2 linked regions of the Sphingobium yanoikuyae genome follow. The protein of the gene in region 1 binds, or shares a complex with, the protein of each later gene. Links are inferred from orthologs where the notes say so. Each region holds a gene or a part of one and is shown in the gene's direction. Other genes may lie near its edges.

What was found.
Region 2: the proteins of trxB (region 1) and trxA are in contact, whole or in part, in a crystal structure (PDB 1F6M), measured with the Escherichia coli proteins. The link is inferred for Sphingobium yanoikuyae from one-to-one orthologs.

Annotation. Positions count from the first base shown.
Region 1 is NZ_CP053021.1:1,122,568-1,130,022, forward strand. What follows is about bases 2,195-4,939. They hold trxB (thioredoxin-disulfide reductase), read left to right. Parts: upstream 2,195-2,958; coding sequence 2,959-3,921; downstream 3,922-4,939. Other genes in these bases: HH800_RS05950 (alpha/beta hydrolase), read right to left, coding at 2,195-2,757; HH800_RS05960 (acyl carrier protein), read right to left, coding at 4,112-4,399; HH800_RS05965 (GNAT family N-acetyltransferase), read right to left, coding at 4,427-4,939. In the rest of the region: HH800_RS05935 (alpha-E domain-containing protein), read left to right, coding at 1-376; HH800_RS05940 (transglutaminase family protein), read left to right, coding at 397-1,263; HH800_RS05945 (hypothetical protein), read left to right, coding at 1,291-2,028; more of HH800_RS05950, read right to left, coding at 2,041-2,194; more of HH800_RS05965, read right to left, coding at 4,940-5,431; HH800_RS05970 (acyl-CoA ligase (AMP-forming), exosortase A system-associated), read left to right, coding at 5,480-7,027; HH800_RS05975 (pyridoxal-dependent decarboxylase, exosortase A system-associated), read left to right, coding at 7,024-7,455.
Region 2 is NZ_CP053021.1:1,961,040-1,968,713, reverse strand. Bases 2,247-5,210 are described here. They hold trxA (thioredoxin TrxA), read left to right. Parts: upstream 2,247-3,536; coding sequence 3,537-3,884; downstream 3,885-5,210. Other genes in these bases: HH800_RS09815 (inositol monophosphatase family protein), read right to left, coding at 4,565-5,210; HH800_RS09820 (glutathione S-transferase family protein), read right to left, coding at 3,936-4,547; addA (double-strand break repair helicase AddA), read left to right, coding at 2,247-3,504. In the rest of the region: double-strand break repair protein AddB, read left to right, coding at 1-113; more of addA, read left to right, coding at 94-2,246; more of HH800_RS09815, read right to left, coding at 5,211-5,362; bifunctional glutamate N-acetyltransferase/amino-acid acetyltransferase ArgJ, read right to left, coding at 5,375-6,601; HH800_RS09805 (ArnT family glycosyltransferase), read right to left, coding at 6,653-7,674. UniProt on the Escherichia coli protein: Participates in various redox reactions through the reversible oxidation of its active center dithiol to a disulfide and catalyzes dithiol-disulfide exchange reactions.

The DNA of each region.
Region 1 (7,455 bases):
GGTGATCGGCGGCAATCGCGACCATTATCAATGGACATCGGTGCTCTATGCGCTGTCGGGCGCGCGCGCCTATCATCATGTCTATGGCGGCACCTATACGCCCTGGCAGATCACCGACTTCCTGATGCTCAACCGGCTGTTTCCGCGCAGCGTCGCCTATTGCTGCGATCAGCTCGCCTATCGGCTCAATCGGCTGGCCGGCTGGCACAATGCGCGCGGCACCTGTCATGACACGGTGAAGCAGCTGGTGAGCGAATTGGAGGAACTGGACGCCGGCGAGATTTTCCGTCGCGGCCTGCATGAAACGGTGCAGTACAGCCTGATGATGAGCAACCGGCTCGGCGTCGAAATCGCCGAAACCTATCATTTCGGCTGAAGGGGGAGGGGAAGCGCGCCATGAAATTGCTCGTCCGTCACCAGACCGTCTATGGATATCCCGCCTCCGCCGGCCGCGTCGCGATGCGGCTGAAGCTGGTGCCGGTCGATACGCCGGGCCAGAAGGTCCATGACTGGCAGGTCAGCATCAATGGCGAGGCGCTGACCAATTTCCGTCCCAATAGCTATGGCGAGATGGAGGCGGTGTGGGTCCGCCATGATAGCCTGAACGAGGCGGTGATCGTTGCCGAGGGGCTGGTCGAGACGCGCGAGACCCATGGCATTGGCGGCCTGCCGCAATGCCGGGTCGATGTCCGCTATTTCCTGCGCGACACGGCGCTGACCAGAGCGTCCGATGCGATCCGCGCCATGGTCGCGGCTCTTCCCGAGGGCGACGGCCCGCTCGCGCAACTCCATGCCCTGTCGGCCGCGATCAGCGATGCCGTCCAGTATCGATCGGGCGTGACCGGTGCCGACACGACCGCGGCGCAGGCCTTCGCGCTGGGTGCTGGCGTGTGCCAGGATCATGCCCAGATATTCCTTGCCGGCGCGCGCCTGCTGGGGGTGCCGGCCCGCTATGTCTCGGGCTATCTGCTCGCGGCCGAGGGCGATCTGCTGCACGAAACCCATGGCTGGGCCGAAGGGCTGGTGCCGGGGCTGGGCTGGGTCGGCTTCGATCCGTCCAATCGCGTCTGCGTCACCGAACGCTATCTGCGCCTGGCCAGTGGCCTGGATGCCGACGAAGCTGCTCCGATACGGGGCTCCGTTACGGTCGCGGGCGATATCAGCATTGACGCCGATGTCCGGATCGCGCAGGCGGAAGACGGAGTCGAGGAACGGCAATTGCAACGCCAGCAACAGCAGAGCACGCCCACGCCCCGCTCCTAGGGTAGAGATAAGCAGGACTTCGGGGCGATGACCTATTGTGTGGCGGTACGCGTGGACCAGGGGCTGGTCATGCTGTCGGACACCCGGACCAATGCGGGCATGGACAATATTGCCCGCTTCCGGAAAAGCTTCACCTATCATGTCGAGGGTGAGCGGGCGATCACCTTGCTCTGTTCGGGCAATCTGTCGATCACCCAGGGTGTGAAGACGATGCTGTCGCGCGCGATCCGCGAGGCGGAGAGCGACCCGGAGGTCGAAACCATCCTCAATTGCGACACGATGCACCGCGCGGCGCAACTGGTGGGTGACGCGATGCGCACCATGCAGGGCCGCTATCGCGAGAGCATCGCCATGGACGGATCGGCCGCCAGCGCCTCGATCATGATCGCGGGCCAGCGCAAGGGCGGCAAGCCGCGCCTCTATCTCATCTATTCGGCCGGCAATTTCATCGAGGCGACCGAGGACACGCCCTTCTTCCAGATAGGCGAGCATAAATATGGCAAGCCGATCCTCGACCGCATCATCCAGCGCGAGACGAGCCTGGAGGACGCGACCAAGGCAGTGCTGGTGTCGATGGATTCGACCCTGCGCTCCAACCTGTCGGTCGGCATGCCGCTCGACCTCACCGTGATCGAGACCGACACGTTCGACTTCCGCGTTCGCACCCGGATCGAGGCGGACAATGAGGAATTCGCCATGATCTCGCAGGGCTGGTCCGCCGCCCTGCGCAAGGGGTTCGAGGATCTGCCCAACGTCCTGGATTAAGCGAGGGGGGCTTTATCCCGCCACCTCCAGCAGCATGTTGGCGACCGCTTCCGGTTCGGTGATCATCAGGTCATGGCCGGTATCGATCTCGAAATTGCGATGGCCTTCCAGTTGGCGGGCGCGAGTCGCGTCCGGGCTGTTCTGCAACGCATGGGTGCAATTGATATTGGTGCGCGGCAGGCGAAAGGCGGCGTCGCCATTTTCCAGCCGCAGCGGCTGGCCGAAGCATTTCCACGGATGCGGCGTCAGCCGCGCCTCAGTCCAGGCGACGTCCGCCGGGTCAGTGATGCCGAAGAAGCCCGCCATGCCGGGGAAGGGCCACATCACCAGTTCGATCCCGTCGACGGTGCGGCCCATGGCACGGGTCGGCTCCATCTGCGCCGGTGCCACTATTTCCAGCGATTCCCCGTCCCTGGGATGGGCGGCATCCAGATAGACCAGTTCGCGGATGCGCGCGGCCGCGCGATCGGCGACGCCGGTGATCACCATCCCGCCATAGCTGTGCCCGACCAGGATGACATCCTCCAGCCCCTCGAACGTCATCAGCGCCACCACATCCTGGATATGCGTGTCGAGATCGATGTCGGGGTTCAGCAGATGGGCGCGCTCGCCAAGGCCGCTCAGCGTCGGGCAATGGACCTCATGCCCCGCCGCGCGCAGCCGCCGCGCGACCTTCTGATAGCACCAGCCGCCATGTCCCCCGCCATGCACCAGCAAGAATGTCGCCATGCTCCGTCTCTCCCATTATCTATCGATCCGCCATTTGTGATATATCGTGGATCATAAGGCAACGCGGCTTGTGCAACGCCTCGGCGATGCTGCGGCTCAAGCTTTGGCCATCCCAAGCAAATCTCCTGCCCAACTCCTGCTTGCGCGGGGGCTGGCAGGGCCTATCTCTGGCGGCCACACGAATCGCAGCTGGAATTATCGATGACCGCCACCCACTCCACCCGCATGCTCATTCTCGGTTCCGGCCCGGCCGGCCTGTCCGCCGCCATCTATGGTGCGCGCGCGGGGCTGGCGCCGATCGTGGTGCAGGGCATGCAGCCGGGCGGCCAGCTGACCATCACCACCGACGTCGAAAATTATCCGGGCTTCAAGGATGTGATCCAGGGCCCCTGGCTGATGGAGCAGATGCAGGCCCAGGCCGAACATGTCGGCGCGCAGATGATGTACGACCAGATCGTAGACGTCGACCTCAGCGAACGTCCCTTCAAGCTGAAGGGGGACAGCGGCACCCTCTATGTTGCCGACACGCTGGTCATCTGCACCGGTGCTCAGGCCAAGTGGCTGGGCGTCGAGGGCGAGGAGCATCTGCAGGGCAAGGGCGTCAGCGCCTGCGCCACCTGCGACGGCTTCTTCTATCGCGGCAAGAAGGTCGTGGTCATCGGCGGCGGCAACACCGCGGTCGAGGAGGCGCTCTACCTTACCAACCACAGCCATGACGTGACCCTGATCCACCGCCGCGACTCGCTGCGCGCGGAAAAGATCCTGCAGCAGCGCTTGCATGCCCATCCCAACATCAAGGTGCTGTGGAACAAGGCGGTCGACAAGTTCGTCGGTGGCGGCACGCCCGAAGGCCTGGTCGGCGTCGATCTGATCGACACCGTCACCGGCGAGAAGTCGCACGTGCCGACCGATGGCGGCTTCGTCGCGATCGGCCATCACCCCGCGACCGAATTGTTCGACGGCAAGCTGCCGCTCGACGAAGGCTATATCGTGGTGGAGAAGGGCACGACCCACACCGCCATTCCCGGCGTGTTCGCGGCCGGCGACGTGACCGACAAGATCTACCGCCAGGCGGTAACCGCAGCCGGCATGGGCTGCATGGCCGCCCTCGACGTCGAACGCTTCCTGGCCGAAGCCGATTTCGAGCAGTTGGTCGAAGCGTAAGAGTCTGTTTGAAAAATCGCGAAAGGGCGATTTTTCAGTACGGTTCCAGCCCGCTCCCCCGCCCAATGGGATGACACTGGATCGGGTGGTTGGGCGGGGGAGCGGGCTGGAACCGGCTTTTTTAAACGGACTCTAAAAAAGGCTGGGCCGGAAACGGCTCAGCCCAAACTTTTTTGGGAAAGGGCGGCTTTCAGCCCAGCTTGGCGCGCAGGAACGCGACCAGCGTGCCGAAGGTCTCGAACGTGTCGCCGTCGATATCCTCATCCTCGATCAGGATGTCGAAGCTATCTTCCATTTCGGTGAGCAGGCCGGCGACGGCCATCGAGTCCAGCTCGGGCAGGGCGCCGAACAGCGGCGTGTCGGCCTCGAACGCATCGGCCCGCTCCTGCGACAGGCTCAGCACGTCGCGCAGCAGCGCCCGCACCAGGGTTTCGATATCGTCTGTCCGGTCGACCGGCTGAGTGGTTTGCGCCCGCATGATGGCGGCTATCTAATGGCTCGCCGCCTATCCGACAAGCGCGGAAATGCAGGTTCGCGCGGCGGGAATCCAGCTCGATGCGCGGCGCGGATTGAACAGGTCGATCTGATGGAGTGGAATGCGTTCGTCCATCCACTCGCGCTTATAGTCATTGTCACCGGTGCCATAATCGATCGTCGCGACCCGGTCCTGGTCGATGGCATGGGCGAACATCGCATGGCTCAGCAAGGTGCCGGGCGATCCTTCGTCCTGGGCGCTGTCATGGGCCAGCTTGTGGATCAGCGCCGTGCCATGTTCCACCGTCCATAATTGGGTCGCCACGGCGCGGCCGTCCAGCCGGGCAAAGCCCAGCCGCAAGGTGCCGGCATCGCTTTCCCGCTGGGCCATGGCGCGCAGGAAGTTGAGGCCAGGCTCGGGTGCCTTCCAGCTATGCGCCTGCACATCGACATAATCCTGCCACAGCGCATCGGTCAGCGTGTCGTGGATGCTGAGGTCGTAACGGCCCTGCCGGGCCTTGCGCCGCACCTGGTTGCGCAGCCGGCCGGGGCGCTGCGCCCAATAGCTGGCGAAATCCCGGCCATCGACATGCAGCAGATATCGGCCGCCCATCGGCCGCTGCACCGCGAACCAGCCGGCGCGGCGAAAGGCACCGATCAGCGGGCCGGGCAGGGCAAGCGGATAGAGGTTGATCTGCGCCTGTTCGCGCAGCAGATGGCGGGCGATATTTTCCAGCAGCCGGGCCTGTTGCCGCGCGTCCGGCGCCCCCAGGAAAATCGGGCTCCAGGCGAAACTATACCAATTGGCAAGGGCAGTTAGGCGACGAGCCGAGGGCGCGAGAAGGAACAACCAGGCCTCGCAGGCGTCCTCTGTCTGTTGGAACACCCTGAGCGGGGTGTCGCCAAGGCAAAGGGGGTGCAATGTTTCAAACCAGTCCAGCCGGTCGAACAGGCTGTCGATATGGGCGCGGTCCATCCGGCCGCCGATCGCCGACCGCACTTCCGACAGCGTCCGATATTCCCTTGGGACCAGCAACCTATTATCTCCCGGCACCTTAGCTGCCCTTAGGACCTAATTCTGGACATGACGTTAAGCGACCCCCTGTTGGCTTCCAAGGCGCCAATCGACGATGCCGATGTGCAGCCGATAGACCATCTGCTGCTGCGTGGCGATCCGGAACGGCCGGCGCTCGCAGGGCGATCGGGCGCGCAGGACTATGCCGAACTGGAACAGGCGCTTGGTCGCCTCGCCGGATGGCTGGCGGGCTTTGGCCTCGCGCCCGGCGCGCGGGTGGCGAGCTGGGTCGCCAAGGGGCCGGTCGCGGCGCTGATGCCGCTCGCCGCGCCGCGCGCGGGGCTTGTCCATGTCCCCATCAATCCGCTGCTCAAACATGCGCAGGTCGCCCATATCCTGGCCGATAGCGGCGCGGCGCTGCTGATCGGCACGGCCAGCCGCCTGTCGACGCTGGCACCTGGCGATGTCCCGGCTGGCTGCCATCTCCATCGCGAGGATGATGCGGCGGCGGGGATGAGCGGCGGCGCGGCGTTGCCGCCGTCCGATGCCGCGCCCGATGCTCTGGCCGCCATCCTCTACACCAGCGGATCGACCGGCCGGCCCAAGGGGGTGATGCTCAGCCACGCCAATCTCTGGCTCGGCGCGGTGTCGGTGGCCCGTTATCTGGGGCTGGCACCGGAGGACCGGACGCTGTGTGTGCTGCCCTTCAGCTTCGACTATGGCCAGAACCAGCTGCTTTCCACCTGGTATGCGGGCGGCTGCGCCTATCCGCTCGACTATCTGACCCCGCGCGACGTGGTGAAGGCGGTCGATCGCTGGGACATCACCACCCTGGCCGGGGTGCCGCCGCTCTGGGTGCAACTCACCGAACTTGACTGGCCGGCGGAGATCGCGGCCAAGCTCCGTCGCCTGACCAATAGCGGCGGGGCACTGACCCGGCCGCTGGTCGCGCGGCTGCGTGCGCTGTTCCCGCAGGCCGATCTCTATCCCATGTATGGCCTGACCGAAGCCTTCCGCTCCACCTATCTGTTGCCGGCGCTGGTCGACAGTCACCCGGATTCGATGGGCTCGGCCATTCCCTTTGCCGAGATATTGGTGGTCCGCCCCGACGGCACGCTGGCCGAGGATGACGAGCCGGGTGAACTGGTCCATGCCGGCCCGCTGGTGGCGCAGGGCTATTGGCAGGATGCGGCGCGCACCGCCGAGCGCTTCAAGCCGGCGCCATCCGCCTCTCGCCATGGCGGCACGGCCGTATGGTCCGGCGACACCGTCCGCCGCGACGCGGATGGGCTGCTCTATTTCGTCGGCCGCGACGATGCGATGATCAAGTCGGCCGGCAATCGCATCAGCCCGACCGAGGTCGAGGAGGCGGCAGTCGCCGTTCCCGGCGTGGCGGAGGCTGTCGCTCTTGGCGTCAGGGATGAGCGGCTGGGGCAGGCGGTGCTGCTGCTGCTGCGCGCCGCCGATCCCGATATATCCGCGGCGGTTGCCGCCCATCTGAAGGCCGAACTGCCCAATTTCATGCAGCCGCGCGAGACGCTAGTGCTTGCACAGTTCCCGCGTAACCCCAATGGCAAGATCGATCGAGTCGCGCTGGCCAAGGAGTATGCGTCATGAAGCCCATGGGCCCCATTCCCGCCTGGTTCGCCGAGGAAGAAGGCATGCTGCTGATCGGCGGCTGTGGCGCGGCGAGCCTGGTCGACGAAGCGGGCGACACGCCGCTGTTCGTCTATGACATGGGGATCATCGAGGCGCAGGTCCGCCGCTTCCGCGAGGCGATCCCCAAGAAGATCGATCTTCATTATGCGATCAAGGCCAATCCCTACTCGCCGCTGCTGGCGCGCATGGCGGGGCTGGTCGACGGGTTCGACATCGCATCGGGCGGCGAACTGGCGATGGCGCTGCAGGCCGGCATGGACCCGGCACGGATCAGTTTTGCCGGGCCGGGCAAGCGCAATGACGAACTGGAAGCCGCCATCCATGCCGGCATCACCATCAACCTGGAGTCCGAGGGGGAGGGCGCGCGCGCCCTGACCGTGGCGGAG
Region 2 (7,674 bases), 840 kb from region 1 along the record:
GGCTGACCGGTGCTGCGCCCTTCGCTGCGCAGGTCAATCCGGAAGTGGCCAATTATGGCGATTATGACCAGCTGATGCGGCTGGAGGAATGGTATGGGCGCGACGATGGCTAAAGGCTCCAGCCCTTTGCAACCGCTGGCCGGCGCGCAGGCGCTGGCCGCCGCGCCCGACGCCCATGTCTGGCTGTCGGCCTCCGCCGGCACCGGCAAGACCCATGTGCTGACCGCGCGTGTCTTCCGCCTGCTGCTGCAGGGCGTGCGGCCGGAAAACATCCTCTGCCTGACCTTTACCAAGGCCGGCGCGGCGGAAATGGCCGACCGCATCCATGATCGGCTCGCCACCTGGGTGCAGGCCGAGGAACGTGATCTGTTCAACGATCTGGAGGCGCTGGGCGAGGAAAGCGGACCGGAGGCGCGCGACCGCGCCCGCCGCCTGTTCGCCGAAGTGCTGGAATCGACCGGCGGCGGCCTGCGCATCCAGACCATCCATGGTTTCTGCCAGCAATTGCTTGCGTCCTTCCCGCTGGAAGCGGACCTGGCCCCCGGATTCCGCCCGCTCGACACGCGCGAACAGAGTGTGCTGGCCCGCCAGACATTGGCCGACATGGTCATCCGCGCCGAGGAACTGGGCGATGGCGACCTGATCGACGCCTTGCAGGCTTTGAGCCTGCGGCTGGGCGAGGGCGCGGCCGAGACGTTCCTGCTGCGCTGTGCCGCGCGCCTTTCCGCGCTGGCAGAGCTACCCGGCGATATCGGTCCCTGGCTGGCGCGCGAACTGGGCCTGCCCGAAGGCGATATCGACGCCTGGCTGGCGGACCAGTGCAGCGACGACATGTTCGACATCCGCAGCCTTGCCTGGGTGGCGCAGGCCAATGCGGACTGGGGCACGGGGCGGGCGCTGGAGCGCTGCGACCGGATCGCCGCTTGGCGCGGCCGCGATCCCGCCGCGCGTGCCGAGACCCTGACCGACCTGCACAGCGCCTGGGCCAAGGCGGATGGCGACCTCATCTCCGCCAAGGGCTGGGTGCCACCGATCGACGGCTATGGCGAAGCGACCGCGCGCCTCCATGCCCGTTGCGCCGAACTGATCGGCGTCAAGCTGCAGGCCGATTATGCCGCGTTGCTGGCCCGCGCGCTACATGCCGGGCGCGCCTATGCCCGCGCCTATGACGAAGCCAAGCGGCTCGCCGGTGCGGTCGATTTCGACGACCTGATCGCGCGCACGGCGTCCCTGCTCCAGAAGGAGGGGATCGCCGAATGGATACGCTACAAGCTGGACCAGCGGATCGATCACATCCTGGTCGACGAAGCGCAGGACACCAACGTCCATCAATGGGCGATCGTCGGCGCGCTGGCGGCCGAGTTTTTTGCGGGGGACGGTGCCAAGGCCGACAAGGTCCGCACCATCTTCACCGTGGGCGATTTCAAGCAGGCGATCTTCGGTTTCCAGGGCACCAGCCCGCAGGCCTTCGCCGCCGCGCAGATGGTGTTCGCCCGCCATGCCGACATGGCCGGCCATGCCTTCCACGACCTGTCGCTCGACCGCAGTTTCCGCTCGACCCCGCCGGTGCTGGATCTGGTCGACCGGACGATCGCCACCTTGCGGGCGCAATCGCTGGGCCTGTCCGACGGCGAGGTGCGCCATATCAGCGCCAATCGCCATCCGGGCGAGGTGCTACTGTGGAAGCCGACGATCGCGGGCCTGGCCGACGAGGTCGAGGGCGAGGAGGATTGGGTCGCCGATCAGGAACGGGAATTGGCCGGCAAGATCGCGCGGCAGATCCGGCTATGGATCGACGACAAGATGATGCTGGAGGCGCGGGGGCGCCCGGTCCGCCCCGGCGACATCATGATCCTGGTCCGCCGCCGCAGCGAGCTGGCGCGGCTGATCGTCGCGCGGCTTTACGAGGAAAAGGTCGCGGTGGCCGGGATCGACCGCCTGCGCCTCAACGCGCCACTGGCGGTCCGCGACCTGCTGGCAGCGCTGCGCTTTGCCACGCAGCCCGACGATGACCTGAACCTCGCCGCCCTGCTGGTGTCGCCGCTGATCGGCTGGACCCAGGACGAACTGATGGAGCGGGCCATCGGGCGCAAGGGTGGCCTGTGGCGCCATCTCCTCCAGCGGCTGGACGACGCGCAATTGCTGCCGCTGCGCCAATTGCTGGGGCAGGCGGACTTCACCACCCCCTATCGCTATCTGGAGGCGATCCTGTCCGGCCCGATGGACGGCCGTCGCCGGCTGATCGAGCGGCTGGGGGCGGAAGCGGCCGACCCGATCGAGGAATTGCTGAACGCCGCGCTCGACTTCGAGGCGGACGATCATCCCTCGCTCCAGCGCTTCATCGACTGGTTCGATCGCGGCGAAGTCGAAATCGTCCGCGACGCGGCGGCGCAGGGCGATGCGCTGCGGTTGCTGACCGTGCATGGCGCCAAGGGATTGCAGGCGCCGATCGTCATTCTCGCCGATGCCTGTCTCGATCCCGATGCAGGTAACCGCATGGATTCGCTCGAATGGAACGGGCTGCCGATCCTGGCCCCGCGCAAGGGCGAACGGATCGGGCCGATCGGCGAGGTCGTGGCCGATGCCGCCGCGATCGAGCGGGAGGAACATTGGCGCCTTCTCTATGTCGCCCTGACCCGTGCCGAGGAGAAACTGATCGTCGCCGGCTCGCTGGGGCCAAGAGCCAAGGGCGAGGTCAAGCCGCAAAGCTGGTATGGCGCGGTCGATGCGGCGATGGTCGACATGGGCTGCGACTGGGAAGCCGATCCGCTCTGGGGTGCCCGCCGCCGCTGGCGCGGCACCGAAGTGCTGACGCCCAAGGCCGCGCAGCCCGAAAGCGCCGAAGACAAGCCCGTGGTGGTCGAGCCGGACTGGTTGCGCGCGCAGGCGCCGGCGGAACAGCGTCCACCCCGGCCGCTCGCCCCCTCCGCGCCGGTCGAGGATGACGTGCCCAATCCGCCGCCGACGGCCGCGATGCGCCAGGCGGCCGAGCGCGGACGCTGGCTCCATGCTTTGTTCCAGCGACTGCCGGACCTGTCCGCCGAGCGACGGCGCGAGGGCGCCGAGCGCTGGCTGGAACAGCAGGGGGCAGGGGATGCCACTCTGCGCCGGGATGTGATCGATCATGCACTGCGGGTGATCGAGGATCCGCATTTCGCCGCCCTGTTCGCGCCGGGTGCGCTGGCCGAAGCGCCGATCGCCGCGGTCGTGGGCGAAGCGGTGATTGCCGGCACGGTTGACCGGCTGCGGGTCGAGGCGGACCGGGTCCAACTGGTCGATTTCAAGACCGGACGGATGACGCCGCGCGATGCGGAGGAGGTGCCGGTCGCCCATGTCCGGCAGATGGCGGCCTATGTCGCGGCGCTGGAAGTGATCTTCCCCGGCCGCAGGGTGGAGGCGGCTTTGCTCTATACCAGCGCAGCGAGGCTCATCCCGTTACCGGCGGCGCAATTGGCGCCCTACAAGCCGGGCTTTTCGCCCACGCAGCAATATTTGCTGCTGTGACCCGTTGAGCCACGGGCGCAGCCATCCTAGATATCGACCAACTTAAGGAGTTTGCAGTTATGGCCACCAAGGCAGTTACCGATGTCAGCTTCAAGCAGGACGTGATCGACGCCGACAAGCCCGTGCTTGTCGACTTCTGGGCCGAATGGTGCGGCCCGTGCAAGATGATCGGCCCGGCTCTGGAAGAGATTAGCGAGGAACTGGCCGACAAGGTCACGATCGCCAAGATCAACATCGACGAAAATCCCGATGCGCCGGGCCAGTATGGCGTGCGCGGCATCCCGACGATGATCCTGTTCAAGAATGGCGAAGTCGCCGCGACCAAGGTCGGCGCCGCGCCCAAGAGCGCGCTCAAGGGCTGGATCGAAAGCGTCCTCTAAGTCGCTGGTAAATCTAAAATGGGACGGCAGCCCGGCTGCCGTCCCATTTTATTAGCTGAGCGGGATCATCACCAGTTCGGCATAGGCCGGCCTCTCGCGCAGCCGGTCATACCAGGCGCGCAGATGCGGCAGGTTGGGCCGCGCCATGTCGAGCGTGAAATAGGTATGGGCGTAGACGCCCATCGGCACATCTGCGACACCGAAATTGACACCCGAAAGCCATTCTTGATCCGCCAGCGCCCGGTCGAGGATCGCCATCGCCGCGCCGGACGCCTGCGCCGACTTCTCGATGACCTGTAAATTTCGCTGTCCATCTTGGCGTCGCACCAACTGGATGAAGGCGTCGCGCTGGGCGTCAGCAAAGCTGAATTGCCAGTCCATCCATTTGTCGCCCTGCGCCCGCGGCGCCGGGTCGGCAGGATAGATCTCCTCCGGCGCATAGCGATGGGCGAGATAGCGCAGGATCGCGTTCGACTCCCACAGTATGACATCGCCATCTTCGATCGTCGGGATCAGCCGGTTGGGGTTCATCGCCAGATAGGCGTCGGACATGCCATGTTCCATGCCGACATCATGGCGGACGAAGGGCAGGTCGATTTCCTGCGCGAACCAGGCGACCTTCTTCACATTATGCGAATTGAGGCGGCCCCAGATCGTCAGCATGCTCGGTCTTCCTTCGGTCAGGCGTAATAGGTCTTGGCCGCCAGATCCCACAGGCGCGGCGAGGATGCGCCCATCAGGCCCCGACGCTGTTCACCGACCCGATAGGCGCTGCCGTCGAGCCGCTGGCAGCAGCCCCCTGCCTCATTGACGAACAGGGTGCCGGCCGCATGGTCCCAGGGCAGCACGCGCGCGAAGATCGACACGTCATTCTGGCCCAGCACCAGCCGGGGATATTGCTCGGCGGCGCAGCGGGGAATGTCCACCATGGTGAAAATGGCCTGCGACTTGCGCTCCATTTCGGCCCGTTCCTCCGCCTCCATGAAGATGGTGGAAATGGCAGCGATCGGCAGGTCGCCGCTACTTTCCTTCGCCATGATCCGTTCGCCGTCGACATGGCTGCCGCCGCCCAGGGTCGCATGGCACAACCGCCCGGTCAGCGGATCGAGGATCCAGCCGGCCAGAGTGGCGCCATTGTCGGCCAGCGCGATCATGATGCCGAAGGGCGGTTTGCCCGACGCGAAATTGCCCGTGCCGTCGATCGGATCGATAATCCAGTTGAGGCCGTCGCCGGCGCGGTCGAGGATTGATGGGTCGGCCGCGCAGGCCTCTTCGCCGATAACGCCGGCTTCGGGCAGGATCGAGGCCAGCCCTTCGGCCAGCCGGATTTCGCTTTCCTTGTCGGCGATGGTGACGAAGTCGTTCGCCGCCTTCTCGCTAATCTCTTCCGCTGCCAGATTCTGGTAGCGGGGCATGACGATGTCGCGCCCCACCTGCCGCATCAGCGCGACGACGGGATCATGCAGTTCCACCATCATGAGCCGGCCCCCTTAGCTGCGATAGTCCGCGTTGATCGAGATATAGCCGTGGGTCAGGTCGCAGGTCCACACCGTGGCGCGGCCTTCGCCCAGGCCGATATCGACGCCGATGACGATATCCTGGCCCTTGAGATGGGCGGCCACCGGCGCCTCGTCATAGCCGTCGAGTGCCAGGCCGCCAGCCGCCACCTGGGTCGTGCCGAAACGGATGGCGAGCTTGTCGCGCTCGGCTGGCTCGCCCGCCTTGCCGACGGCCATGACGACGCGACCCCAATTGGCGTCCTCGCCGGCGATCGCGGTCTTCACCAGCGGCGAATTGGCGATCGAAAGGGCAATGCGATGGGCGCTGGCGTCGCTTTCCGCGCCCTCGACCGTGATTTCGATGAACTTGCTGGCACCTTCGCCGTCGCGCACGACCAGATGGGCGAGTTGGCGGCAGAGGTCGGAGAGCGCGGCGGCGAAGGCGTCGGCGCCGGCATCTTCCATCGACGCGAGCGGGGCATTGCCGGCCTTGCCGGTGGCGAAGGCCAGCACCGTGTCGCTGGTCGAGGTGTCGCTGTCGACCGTGATGCAGGAGAATGTCCGCTTGTTGGCAGCCGACAGCATCTGCTGCAGCAGCACCGGATCGATCGCGGCGTCGGTAAAGATATAGCCGAGCATCGTCGCCATGTCGGGCGCGATCATGCCTGACCCCTTGATGATGCCGACCAGATCGACGCGGGTGTCGCCGATCATCGCCGAGACATGGGCACCCTTGGCATAGGTGTCGGTCGTGCCGATGGTGTTTGCCGCATCCTCCCAGCCGCAGGGCGCGGCGGTGAAGGCCGCTTCCAGGCCCGCCTCGGCCTTGTCGATCGGCAGCGGCACGCCGATCACGCCGGTCGAAGAGACGAAGACATTGGAGGGCTGGCACGAAAGGTGATTGGCCACCTTGGCCGCGATCGCCTCGACAGCGGCGCGGCCGCGATGGCCGGTGAAGGCGTTTGCGTTGCCGGCATTGACGACGACGGCGCGGGCCTGGCCCATCGGGATGGCGTCGCGGCACCATTCGACCTCTGGCGAGGGGCATTTGCTCTGCGTCGTCACGCCGGCGACCGCCGTACCCGCGTCCAGCTCGACATAGGTGAGGTCGCACCGGTCCCAATTCTTGTATCGCGCCTTTGCGACACGCAATGTCACGCCAGCAATGGCGGGCAGGGCGGGGAAGGCGGTGGGGGCGAGGGGGGAGCGGTCGGTCATGGGGCGCGGCATGAGCGAAATCCCCCCTTGCGTCAATGGCCCGATCGGGCGCTAGTCCCGCAGATAGAGGCGCCCGACGCCATCGGGCATCGGGACCATGCGATAGCCATGGCGGCGGGCGTAATTGTCCAGACCGTCGTCAGGGCGCAGCGGCAATTTGCGCGTGCCATTTTCATAGCCGGTAAGGATCGCTACCGGCATGGCGCGATCCAGGTCCGGCAGGGTGGCAGGCGTCAGCGCATGGAGCCGGCGGGCCTGCTCGGGGCGGAGCGTCCAGCCGGTGCGATAGACGAACGGGCCGGTTGCCAGGCGCAGATCGAGCGCCAGGCCGCTGTCGATCGCGAGATGCGGCGAGAGGGTGAGGATATCGGCGGCGCCCGCAGCGCGCACCGTCCTGCCCAGCCAATGGGCATTGGCCTGCGCGGCGAGCAGCGGCGATCCGGTACGGGCGGCCGTCACCAGATCCCGGATCGAGGGAATGAGACCGGGGATCGTTGCCAGGCAGAGCAGCGCCAGCATGGCCTTTCGCCGCAGCGGCCGCCAGTGACGGGCGTCGTCGAGCAGATAGCCGAGGGCGAGGGCAAGCGGCGGCAGCAACGGCATCAGATATTGCAATTGCGTCGGGGTCGGCAGCGCGGCGCCGATCAGGGCGCCGGCGGTCATCCATATCGCCAGCCGGCGCCCGGATGAGCGCATGCGGCCACGGGTCGCGATCCAGTTGGCGATGAGCAGCAGCAAGGCGACGAGCGCTGGGCCCTTCCAGAGATATTTGAGAAGGTCGCGCAGCTTTTCCGTCGTCGCCAGTTCCTGCGCTGCGCCGTTGGCGGCATACCAGGCGTGGGGCGCGGTCATGCCATAGATCAGGACGCCGTACAGAAAGCTGTCGCGCCCTGATATCCAGGCGATGGCCATGGGCGCCATGCCCAGCAGCGCGCCGAGTGCCAGGAACAGGGCGGCGCGAATAGCGTGCCGGCCGCCGCTGGCGATGACGAACAGGCCGACGGTCGCGCCGAGCGGGGCGAAATTGAGCTTTGTCGCGATGGCAAGGCCGTAGAGGATCCCGGCTCCAAGCC